2 regions of the Rhodoferax sp. PAMC 29310 genome follow, and region 1 is predicted to be linked to the other one. Evidence: predicted binding sites of a transcription regulator. Region 1 holds the regulator's gene; the other holds the start of a gene.
The links. The regulator sigma-54, encoded in region 1, starts transcription at its own class of promoters, with help from an activator protein. The targets are predictions, from matches to a motif close to TGGCANGNAANCTGCTTT.
Positions count from the first base shown of each region.

Region 2: a site for sigma-54 is predicted at 3,183-3,200, ahead of J8G15_RS18785 (PEP-CTERM sorting domain-containing protein). Genes of this name have one in related genera too.

Region 1 is NZ_CP072852.1:3,695,474-3,700,035, forward strand. Features, by position in the region: gene J8G15_RS17165 (thiol:disulfide interchange protein DsbA/DsbL) at 1-240, shown strand, start outside; gene lptA (lipopolysaccharide transport periplasmic protein LptA) at 466-1,083, shown strand; gene lptB (LPS export ABC transporter ATP-binding protein) at 1,080-1,877, shown strand; gene rpoN (RNA polymerase factor sigma-54) at 1,975-3,567, shown strand; gene J8G15_RS17185 (class I SAM-dependent RNA methyltransferase) at 3,666-4,562, shown strand, end outside.
Region 2 is NZ_CP072852.1:4,045,632-4,050,193, reverse strand. Features, by position in the region: gene J8G15_RS18800 (XrtA/PEP-CTERM system exopolysaccharide export protein) at 1-30, opposite strand, end outside; gene J8G15_RS18795 (ThiF family adenylyltransferase) at 178-1,056, opposite strand; gene J8G15_RS18790 (nitroreductase family protein) at 1,189-2,259, shown strand; gene J8G15_RS18785 (PEP-CTERM sorting domain-containing protein) at 2,321-3,130, opposite strand; gene J8G15_RS18780 (hypothetical protein) at 3,344-4,562, opposite strand, start outside.

The sequences.
Region 1 (4,562 bases):
GTGCCTTGGGTCGTCTCCCAAGGTGTTGACAAGGCCAAGTTTACGCAGCAGTTCAACTCATTCTCCGTGGTCACCAAGGCCAAGAAGGCGACCTTGTTGCAAAACGCCTATAGCGTTGAGGGCGTGCCGGCGCTCGGCGTTGCCGGACGCTTCTACACCGATGGCACACAGGCCAAGGGCATGGAGCGCGCCTTGCAAGTAGTGGAGTCGCTGGTCGCCCAGGTTCGCAGCGGACGCTAGTCGCATCAGGCCGGCTGGCCCTCAAATGAGTGCGTCCCGCCGGCTGATGCCTGATGGGGGCGTTGGGCGGAGCTCTTTTTAGCCTTGAACCCACACGCGTGCCTCGATGGCGCTTCATGTAACGCAAGTTGGTATTGACCCACCGTGAGGCGGGGGGGGGCTTGGCTTGGGCGAACGGGTCGCTACAATGACATAAACTGACACTGCAGCAAGATTCATGCCTTTATGAAAATAACACTCACCTCTCTGTTTCTGGTTGTTTGCCTCGCCCTGAGCGCTGGCCAGGCGTATGCGGAAAAAGCGGACCGTGACAAGCCCATGAATATTGAGGCGGATTCGCTGCGCTATGACGATCAGCGACAAACCAGTGTGTTTACCGGCCGGGTGGTGTTAACCAAAGGCACAATTCTGATTCGCGGTGCCAAAATTGATGTGAAGCAGGATTCCGAGGGCAATCAATTTGGTCTGGTGCTTTCCGAGCCGAACAAACAAGCTTTTTTCCGCCAAAAGCGCGAAGGTGTTGACGAATACATTGAGGGCGAAGGCGACACGATTGAGTACGACAGCCGAGCGGACACCGTCAAGTTCCTGACCAATGCCAAGCTGCGCCGCTACCGGGGGGCGACGCTCAGTGACGAGTTCACCGGCGGCGTGATTCAGTACAACAACAGCACAGACGTGTTCACCATCGACGGCTCCGTCACCAAAACCGATGGCGTAAAAAGCGGGCGGGTCCGCGCCATGCTGACGCCCAAGTCGGATTCCGGCACGCCGAAAGGTGCCTTGGCACCGCTGGTGCCCGCACTTCGTTCGACCACCACGATGGGGACGGACAAGAAGTGAGTACCCCGGAGGCCATCACCGAGACACCTTCTCGCCTGGAGGCGGCCAGCGGCGAAAGTCGACTGGAAGTCAGCCATCTGCAGAAGTTTTATGGCGGGCGTCAAGCGGTCAAAGACGTGTCCTTGGTCGTCAGAAAAGGTGAAGTGGTGGGTTTGCTGGGCCCCAATGGTGCCGGCAAGACTACCTCGTTCTACATGATTGTGGGCTTGGTGCACGCCAGCGCGGGTGACATCACCATTGACGGGCAGTCGGTGGGCCACATGCCCATTCACCGACGGGCACGCATGGGCTTGAGCTATTTGCCTCAGGAAGCCTCTATTTTTCGCAAGCTCAACGTGGAAGATAACGTGCGCGCCGTGCTGGAGTTGCAGCGCGATGACGCCGGTCGACCGCTGAGCAAGCCGGAAATCGAAAAACGACTCACCGAATTGTTGCAAGACTTGCGGGTGGATCATCTGCGTGGCTCGGCGGCATTGGCGCTGTCTGGTGGTGAGCGCCGGCGGGTCGAGATCGCGCGCGCCTTGGCAACGCAACCCCGGTTTATTCTTCTGGATGAGCCCTTTGCCGGGATTGATCCCATCGCCGTGATCGAGATTCAGCGAATTATCAGTTTCCTGAAAGAGCGTGGGCTGGGGGTGCTCATCACTGACCACAACGTGCGGGAAACCCTGGGCATTTGCGACCACGCCTACATCATCAGTGACGGCAGTGTGCTGGCCCAAGGCAAGCCTGCCGAGATCGTCAACGACGCCAATGTTCGCCGGGTGTACCTCGGCGAACATTTCAGAATGTGAGCCGGGTGCACTGTCTATCCCTTCCTTACCTACTGATTGCTTTCCACAGGCGTGCCGCCTCGCGGACGTTGGCCTGTCCTGAACGGTGGGGGGGGCGATGAAGCCTGGCCTGTCCCTTCGTGTTTCCCAGCACCTGTCGCTGACGCCGCAATTGCAGCAGTCCATCCGGCTGTTGCAGCTGTCGACGCTGGAAATGAGCCAGGAAGTCGAGCAAATGCTGGACGAAAACCCGTTTTTGGAGGTGAGCGCAGAAGAGCCGCCACGCGAAGAATTTGGACTGGCACAAGCCGATGCACCGGTCCGCAATGAGGATCTGGATGTGGAAGCCGGCGCGCATGCTCCTGCCGAGTTCACTGCGGAAGTCCGGGTGAGCAGCGAAACCGATGCCGAATTGTCGCCCCTGTCGGCAGACGACGGGCAGAGCTGGGACGGCGACGGCAGTGCTTCCATGGCGCCCGATGATGGCGAGTGGGGGGGCGAGGCCAAGGCCCACGGCAACAACCTGGATGGTGACAGTGATGCCGATGTGACCGAACTGGCGCGCAGCCAGGAGTCGCTGCAAAGCCATTTGCACCGGCAGGCCCTGGCTTTGCACCTGAGTGAAGAAGATGGCGCCGCCCTGCGTTTCCTGATTGAGTCGCTGAACGACGACGGTTACCTGGAAGAGGCGTTGGCTGAGTTGGTTGACGGCTTGACCGGCGATGACCTTGAAGAGCGGGAGCAAATGCTGCACCACTTCACCGTTGCGCTGTCCTTGCTTAAAACATTGGAGCCTGTGGGAGTGGGTGCACGGGGTTTGGCCGAGTGTTTGACGCTTCAACTGAAAGCTTTGCAGAGTCAAGACGACATCAAGTTGGCCCAGGCGAGAACGGTGGCGGTGGCCCTGCGCATCTGTGCGCAGCCGATGGATGTTTTGGCGCGGCGTGACATCAAGCGTTTGGTGCAATTGTGCGGTGTGCCGGATGCGGCCATTCGTGAGGGGATCGCACTGATTGGGCATCTGGAGCCCAAACCCGGACGCCGGTTTGCCGATGTAGAGCGCAATATCGTGGTGCCGGACGTCATCGTCACTCAAGTGGGCAACGGATCGCAGGCGCAGTTCAGGGTTCGCCTCAACGCCGACGTGATGCCTCGCCTGCGGGTGCATGACATCTATGCCAACGCACTCAAGCAACACCGGGGTGGCGGCACCGAGGCGTCCAACTATGCGGCGCTGCAACAGCGTCTGCAGGAAGCGCGCTGGTTCATCAAAAATATCCAGCAGCGTTTCGACACGATTTTGCGGGTGAGCAACGCCATTGTGGAGCGCCAAAAGAGCTTTTTCATGCATGGCGAACTGGCCATGCGCCCGCTTGTGCTACGGGAAATTGCAGACGAACTGGGCTTGCACGAGTCCACCATCAGCCGTGTGACCACTGCCAAATACATGGCCACGCCATTCGGCACTTTTGAGTTGAAATTCTTCTTCGGCTCCGGCTTGGGGACCGACAGTGGGGGCAATGCTTCCAGCACGGCAGTGCGGGCGCTGATCAAGCAGTTCATCAGTGCCGAAAATCTGAAGAAGCCCCTCAGCGACAATCAGATCTCCGAGATGCTCAAAGAGCAGGGCATTGATTGCGCTCGCCGCACCGTGGCCAAGTACCGGGAAGGGCTGCGAATTGCCCCCGCCTCGCTGCGAAAAGACCTGTAAATCGCTGTCCGGCCCCGTCCCACCAGACCTACGGGCACCGGAGATTAGCGGAGCATCGCTTGCGCCCCAGAACAATAAACCTGTCATAGGAAAACGACGTGAACCAATTGCAATTATTTTTACCCTGCGCCGCAGGCGTTGAAGACCTATTACTGCCCGAGGTGCTTCGCATAACCGGCCTGCCCCCGGGCTGCGCAACCAAGCAGCGCGGCGGCGTCGCGGTGCGCACCTCATGGTCGCACGCCATGTTGCTCAATCTCTACAGCCGCCTGGCCCAGCGGGTACTGGTCTTGCTGTCGTACACCGAGTACCGCAGCGAGCAGGACCTGTACCGCGCGGCCAGCGAGGTCGAGTGGGAGCGCTGGTTCACGCCCAAGGAAAGCATCAAGATCGCAGTCACAGCCCAGCACAGCCCGCTCACCTCCCTCAACTTTGCGGCACTGAAGGTGAAAGATGCCGTGTGTGACCGTTTCCGCGTAGCCGCCAATGGCGTGCGCCCCGATGTGAATACCCAGTGGCCAGATGCCCGCATTTACGTGCACTTGACCACTGACAGCTGCTCTTTGTACCTGGATACTTCCGGCGAACCGCTATTCAAGCGCGGCTGGCGCGAGGACAAGGGTGATGCGCCTTTGAAGGAAACCCTGGCAGCCGCCATGATTGCCGCCAGCGGCTGGGCCGAGGGTGAGGATGACCTGCTGCCCTTGTACGACCCCTGCTGCGGCAGCGGCACGGTGCTCATTGAAGCAGCTCAGATTGCCTGCAACATTGCGGCCGGCAGCCGCCGTCGATTCGCCTTTGAGAAATACCTTCCCTTTCGCCGTGCGGACTGGGATGCGATGAAAAGAGAAGCGGCTGACGCAGAGGTGGTGAGGGAGCCCGGCCAAAAACCCATTATTTTTGGCAGTGACGTTTCGCACCGGATGGTGGACTTTGCCCAGCGCAACGCCGAACGGGCTGGCGTGGCCGATGTGATCGAGTTCCGTGGTGGCGAT
Region 2 (4,562 bases), 350 kb from region 1:
AATGAAAGATATAAATGTCAATTTGTTCATTATGTATTTCCTCCTAGTCGACACCCGGGTCTCAGTCGTTCTCAATGTAACGCATTTAAATGACTTCTCTACAACTGAATCTACTTCGGATTGAGAATGAGTTGCGGAATCAGCACATTCTTTGTGTTTCACCACACTGACGCAATGTCATCGAGTGGATTGGCCTCGCAACACGGGCCTAATAAATTTCAAAAGTAGCTGCTGCAATGGGTTGGCATTGCCAAATGGACGCCAAGTCGACTTGAGCCTTTGGTGATACGCATCGAAGTGCATGCCCCAAGGGGCGGCCTTGAGGGTGCCACGCCCTAACAAAATCTTTAAAACCGAGGTTCCCATGACGCCAGCACAGAGGTCACACGCCATGATGGTCGAGGGTCCCCGCTTCTCTTGAAAATTAACAGCCTCGGGGGCCACCAAGTAGTCGCGCTGAATCATTGCTGGCGACAAACCCGCAATAAACCGTGCGTATTGCTCCTGGGACTCAACACCCTCCACTTTGAAGTACTCCTCGAAGCTCATACCGACTGGACTGAAGTAAAGAAAAGCGACCCCCATACCCAAAGGTGCAGCAGTCAGCGCCGGAATTCCTTTTTCCCGACATTTGGCAAAAACCATACGCCGCGCAGGCAGTGCAAAAAAATCCAGCCCATCCACATAGACATCCACATCACGCAAAAATTCGTCCACGTTGTCAGGCAGAACGCCCTGAGAGAACAAACGCAAATCCATTTCAGGATTGATGTCTTGCGCCATGTGCGCCATGGTGTCGATTTTCGATTGCCCCATAAATGGCATGAAAGCACCAGCTTGCCGATTCATGTTGTGAATATCAAAGTCGTCGAAGTCAGCGATATTGAAACATTCAACCCCAAGCCGAGCGAGCGTAAGCAAATGCGCACCTCCCACTCCGCCCAGACCAGCAATGGCAATGCGAGATTTCTTTAATTTGGCCTGTTCAGCTTGGGTGACCCAGCCAATATTGCGCGAAAAGGCGTGATCGTAGGCAAAGGTATTGGGTGTTGCCATGGTGCTTTCCGCTTTCCATAAGTGACTTAGATTCGTTTTCACGTCGACCTGCTTTGGAGGGGCCCCAACCTGCACCCCTGGCCCAGAGAAGGATATCATTGAAGAACCACTAACCCCAAGCTGGGCAAGCCCGTGAGCAACGACACACTGAAACAGATTCTTGACCTTGCACGCTGGGCGCCCAGTGGTGACAACACGCAGCCATGGCGTTTTGAATTGGTCAACGACCATATGATCCGAGTGCATGGACATGACACCCGCGATCATGTGCTTTACGACTTTGACGGCCACCCAAGCCACATGGCCCACGGCGCGTTACTTGAGACGCTGCGAGTTGCCGCAACTGGTTTTGGTTTGAAGGCAACATGGACGGCGCATTCTGAAGGCGATCACCGTCACCCGATTTATGAGGTGATTCTGGCGCCAGACGACAGCATCAAGCAAGACCCGCTGTTTGACTGCATCACGCTACGTACGGTTCAGCGCCGCCCTATGAAAACGACAGCGCTTACAGATGGGCAACGCCAGGCACTTCAGGACGCAGCGGGCGAAGGATTTACCTTACAAGTGTTGGATTCATGGCATGACCGACGGCGCGTCGCCAACTTGCTGTGGGCTAGTGCAAAAATCCGCCTGACGTGCCCGGAAGCCTTTCCGGTCCATAAAGCCGTGATCGAATGGCGGGCACGCTTCAGCAAAGATCGAATCCCAGAGGAAGCTGTGGGCGTGGACTGGGCCACAGCGCGCCTGATGGAGTGGGCGATGCACAGTTGGGAGCGCGTGGCTTTTATGAACCGCTACCTGATGGGAACTATCGTGCCGCGCGTTCAGCTTGATCTACTGCCCGGACTGCGCTGCGCTGCGCATTTGCTACTGCACCCCAAAACTGAACCCCAAAGAATTGAAGACTGGGTTCGCCTTGGCGAGTCTCTGCAAAGGATCTGGCTGACCGCAACGCTCCACGGTTTGCAGTTGCAACCTCAAATGACCCCGGTTATTTTTAGATGGTACGCACGAGCGGGGCGGCACTTCTCCGCCGATCCAGTGCTGTTTGACCAAGCACAGAAGGTAGCAAGCGAGTTTGAATCGGTGGTCGGCGCTTTGCCAACCTCAGCTTTCGGATTTTTCGCCCGAGTTGGGCATTCACCCGTGCCGCAAAGTCGATCTGTCCGCCTAGCTTTACCAGAACTCGACAAGCAATAAAAAAAGCCTTGCTGGGTTACCCCAGCAAGGCTTTTTGTTTGTTACGCAGTGCGAGCGTTTATCAGGCTTGCTTTGACTTGCGGCGGCGCACAGCAGCAATACCTACCAATGCAAGGCCCATCAGGCTCAACATAGATGGCTCTGGAACTGCCAACCGGAACTGACCGTTATTACTGACGTACAAATTGTTGGTGCCATCATTGACCACCGTCCCAAGAGCAGTGTTAAATGCAGCGTTGTAATCAGTCACAAGCGAACCAGGAACGTTAGCTACATTTTGAAGAATCGCATTGGTCGTCGCAAAACCAAACGTTAATCCGTTCGCTACTCCTGCCGAGAGATCGACCATTGCCGAGTCAAAGAAATAACCATTCAGTATGTTCGTCGCTTCGAAGATGAAGGAAATAGTTCCATTCGGCAACACTCCACCAGTATTCAAAATGGCGCTTCCGTTTAGCAACTTGAAAGATGCAATGTTTGTTGCGCCAGAAAACACCTCAAGAATGCCGTCAGTATTGAAGCTCAAAGCACCGCCGATTGCACCAGAACCGGTACCTACGAAGGTGGAACTCAATTGAGGAGCCAGATTAACCCCACCATTTCCACCGAAGGGGCCGCCGTCAGTGGATACTACGCCGAAGTTACCGACCTCGTTAAAGTTAAATTTGCCACCACCGGTAAAGGTATTGTGAACAAATGCAGTGCCGATCAAATCGAGGTAATCCTTAACCAAAACTTTGTCCGAAACCACTCCCGCCCCGTCGGTGTCAATATACCAATTGGTCAGAGTTGCAGAAGCAGGCAACGCTGCGACGCTCAGGCCCAAGGCGAGTGCAGCGCCAAGAAGGGTTTTCTTTACTTTCTTAATCATGATGTTTCTCCACTAGTTACAAGGACAGTGACATTCACTGGATACAGGAATAGAAGCATGTACCGTGCCATATTGCATTTAATTCCATAACCCATTGATTTATATAGGTAAAAATAGGCATCCACTGGCTTCATCAATTGATAAAGTTATTGACTGTAAAAATTTTCGACGTCTTCGAGGTACGCATTGATGCTCACGAGCCCTGTTTCACAGTCAAAAATAGTATGTGCCGATGACCTGCGTAATTCGACTGTCTGGTAAGGAACCGAACTCGCTGGCAATGCGCCCCAAGTTCCGCTGGTATTGAAGACTCATGTCAAACTTTGGCCAGTGGTGGCGAAGCTCCATCCAGCCTAGGCGGCTCCCATCTCCCGGGTTGTAACGAAGGTAAGCGCTCAAGTCCAGGTCTTTGAGGCCCCAGCCTTTTTGCGTTACATAAATCAGGTAGGCTTTGCGAGGCGCCAGTTCTTGTTGCTGCAGCGCACCGGTTAAATATGCTTGCTGCAGGGAAGGTGTAGCGCTAAGGGCAGTAAAGTCCGACTGACTCAGCGCAAAGCCGTTGTATTCGTACTCAGCTGTTACTGATAACTTGCTACGGGTGGTGTAGGTTAAACCACCAGAGAAACGATTGCGCATTGCTTTAGTACCCGGCAACACCAAGATGCGGCTTAGCAAATCGGGTTCGCGGCCACGCGTCCATTCCAGGTGCCCCACCGCCGCCTCTGACAATAAAGCCGTCAGGTTGACCCCTAGCGTGGTGGAGGCGCCCGATTTTTTATAAGCCAGCAATTGGCCGCTGATGCCTGACGCCAATTGACTGCTCAACGCCACCAGCGCGCGATCACTATTGTTGGTGGACCCCAAATCAAGGCTTAAACCATTGGAACTGGAACGGTTGGCCAACTTTGGCGCCCATGCAACGGATAGCGAACCGCCTAACCACAGATGTTGCCCGCGCAGCATCACCACACCCATCCGGTTCAAGCGCAGGGCAATTGGATCAGCGGTTGTCAGCGTACGCAAGGCCCCGTCGCGAAAGAAGTCGGTCGGGTTGTAGCCATAGGCTGGCCCGTAACGCAGGTTGACACGGCCAAATTCAAACACGTTGTCGCCGCTCTCTGGCTGCCAGCTCAAATAGGCCTCTCTCAAACTGTTCACCGGGCCGTCAAGCCCAAAGCCACCCGGGTGAATGTAATCAAAACGATCCGAGACAACCGCTTTCAGACCAGAGCTCAAATTTGCCGTATGGGAAAAGTCCAGCGACGCGCGGCCCAAGTCACGGCTGCCTGATACATAGCGTTGGCCGACGGTACCAATGGCTCCCTCTATGAAAAACCGGGTATTTGCGATTGTCTGGGTCGCTACAGATTCGGCTGGCGCGCTTTCCAAGTTCAGCGCATCGAGTTCCTCTGCGGAGGTGGCACCCAACGTG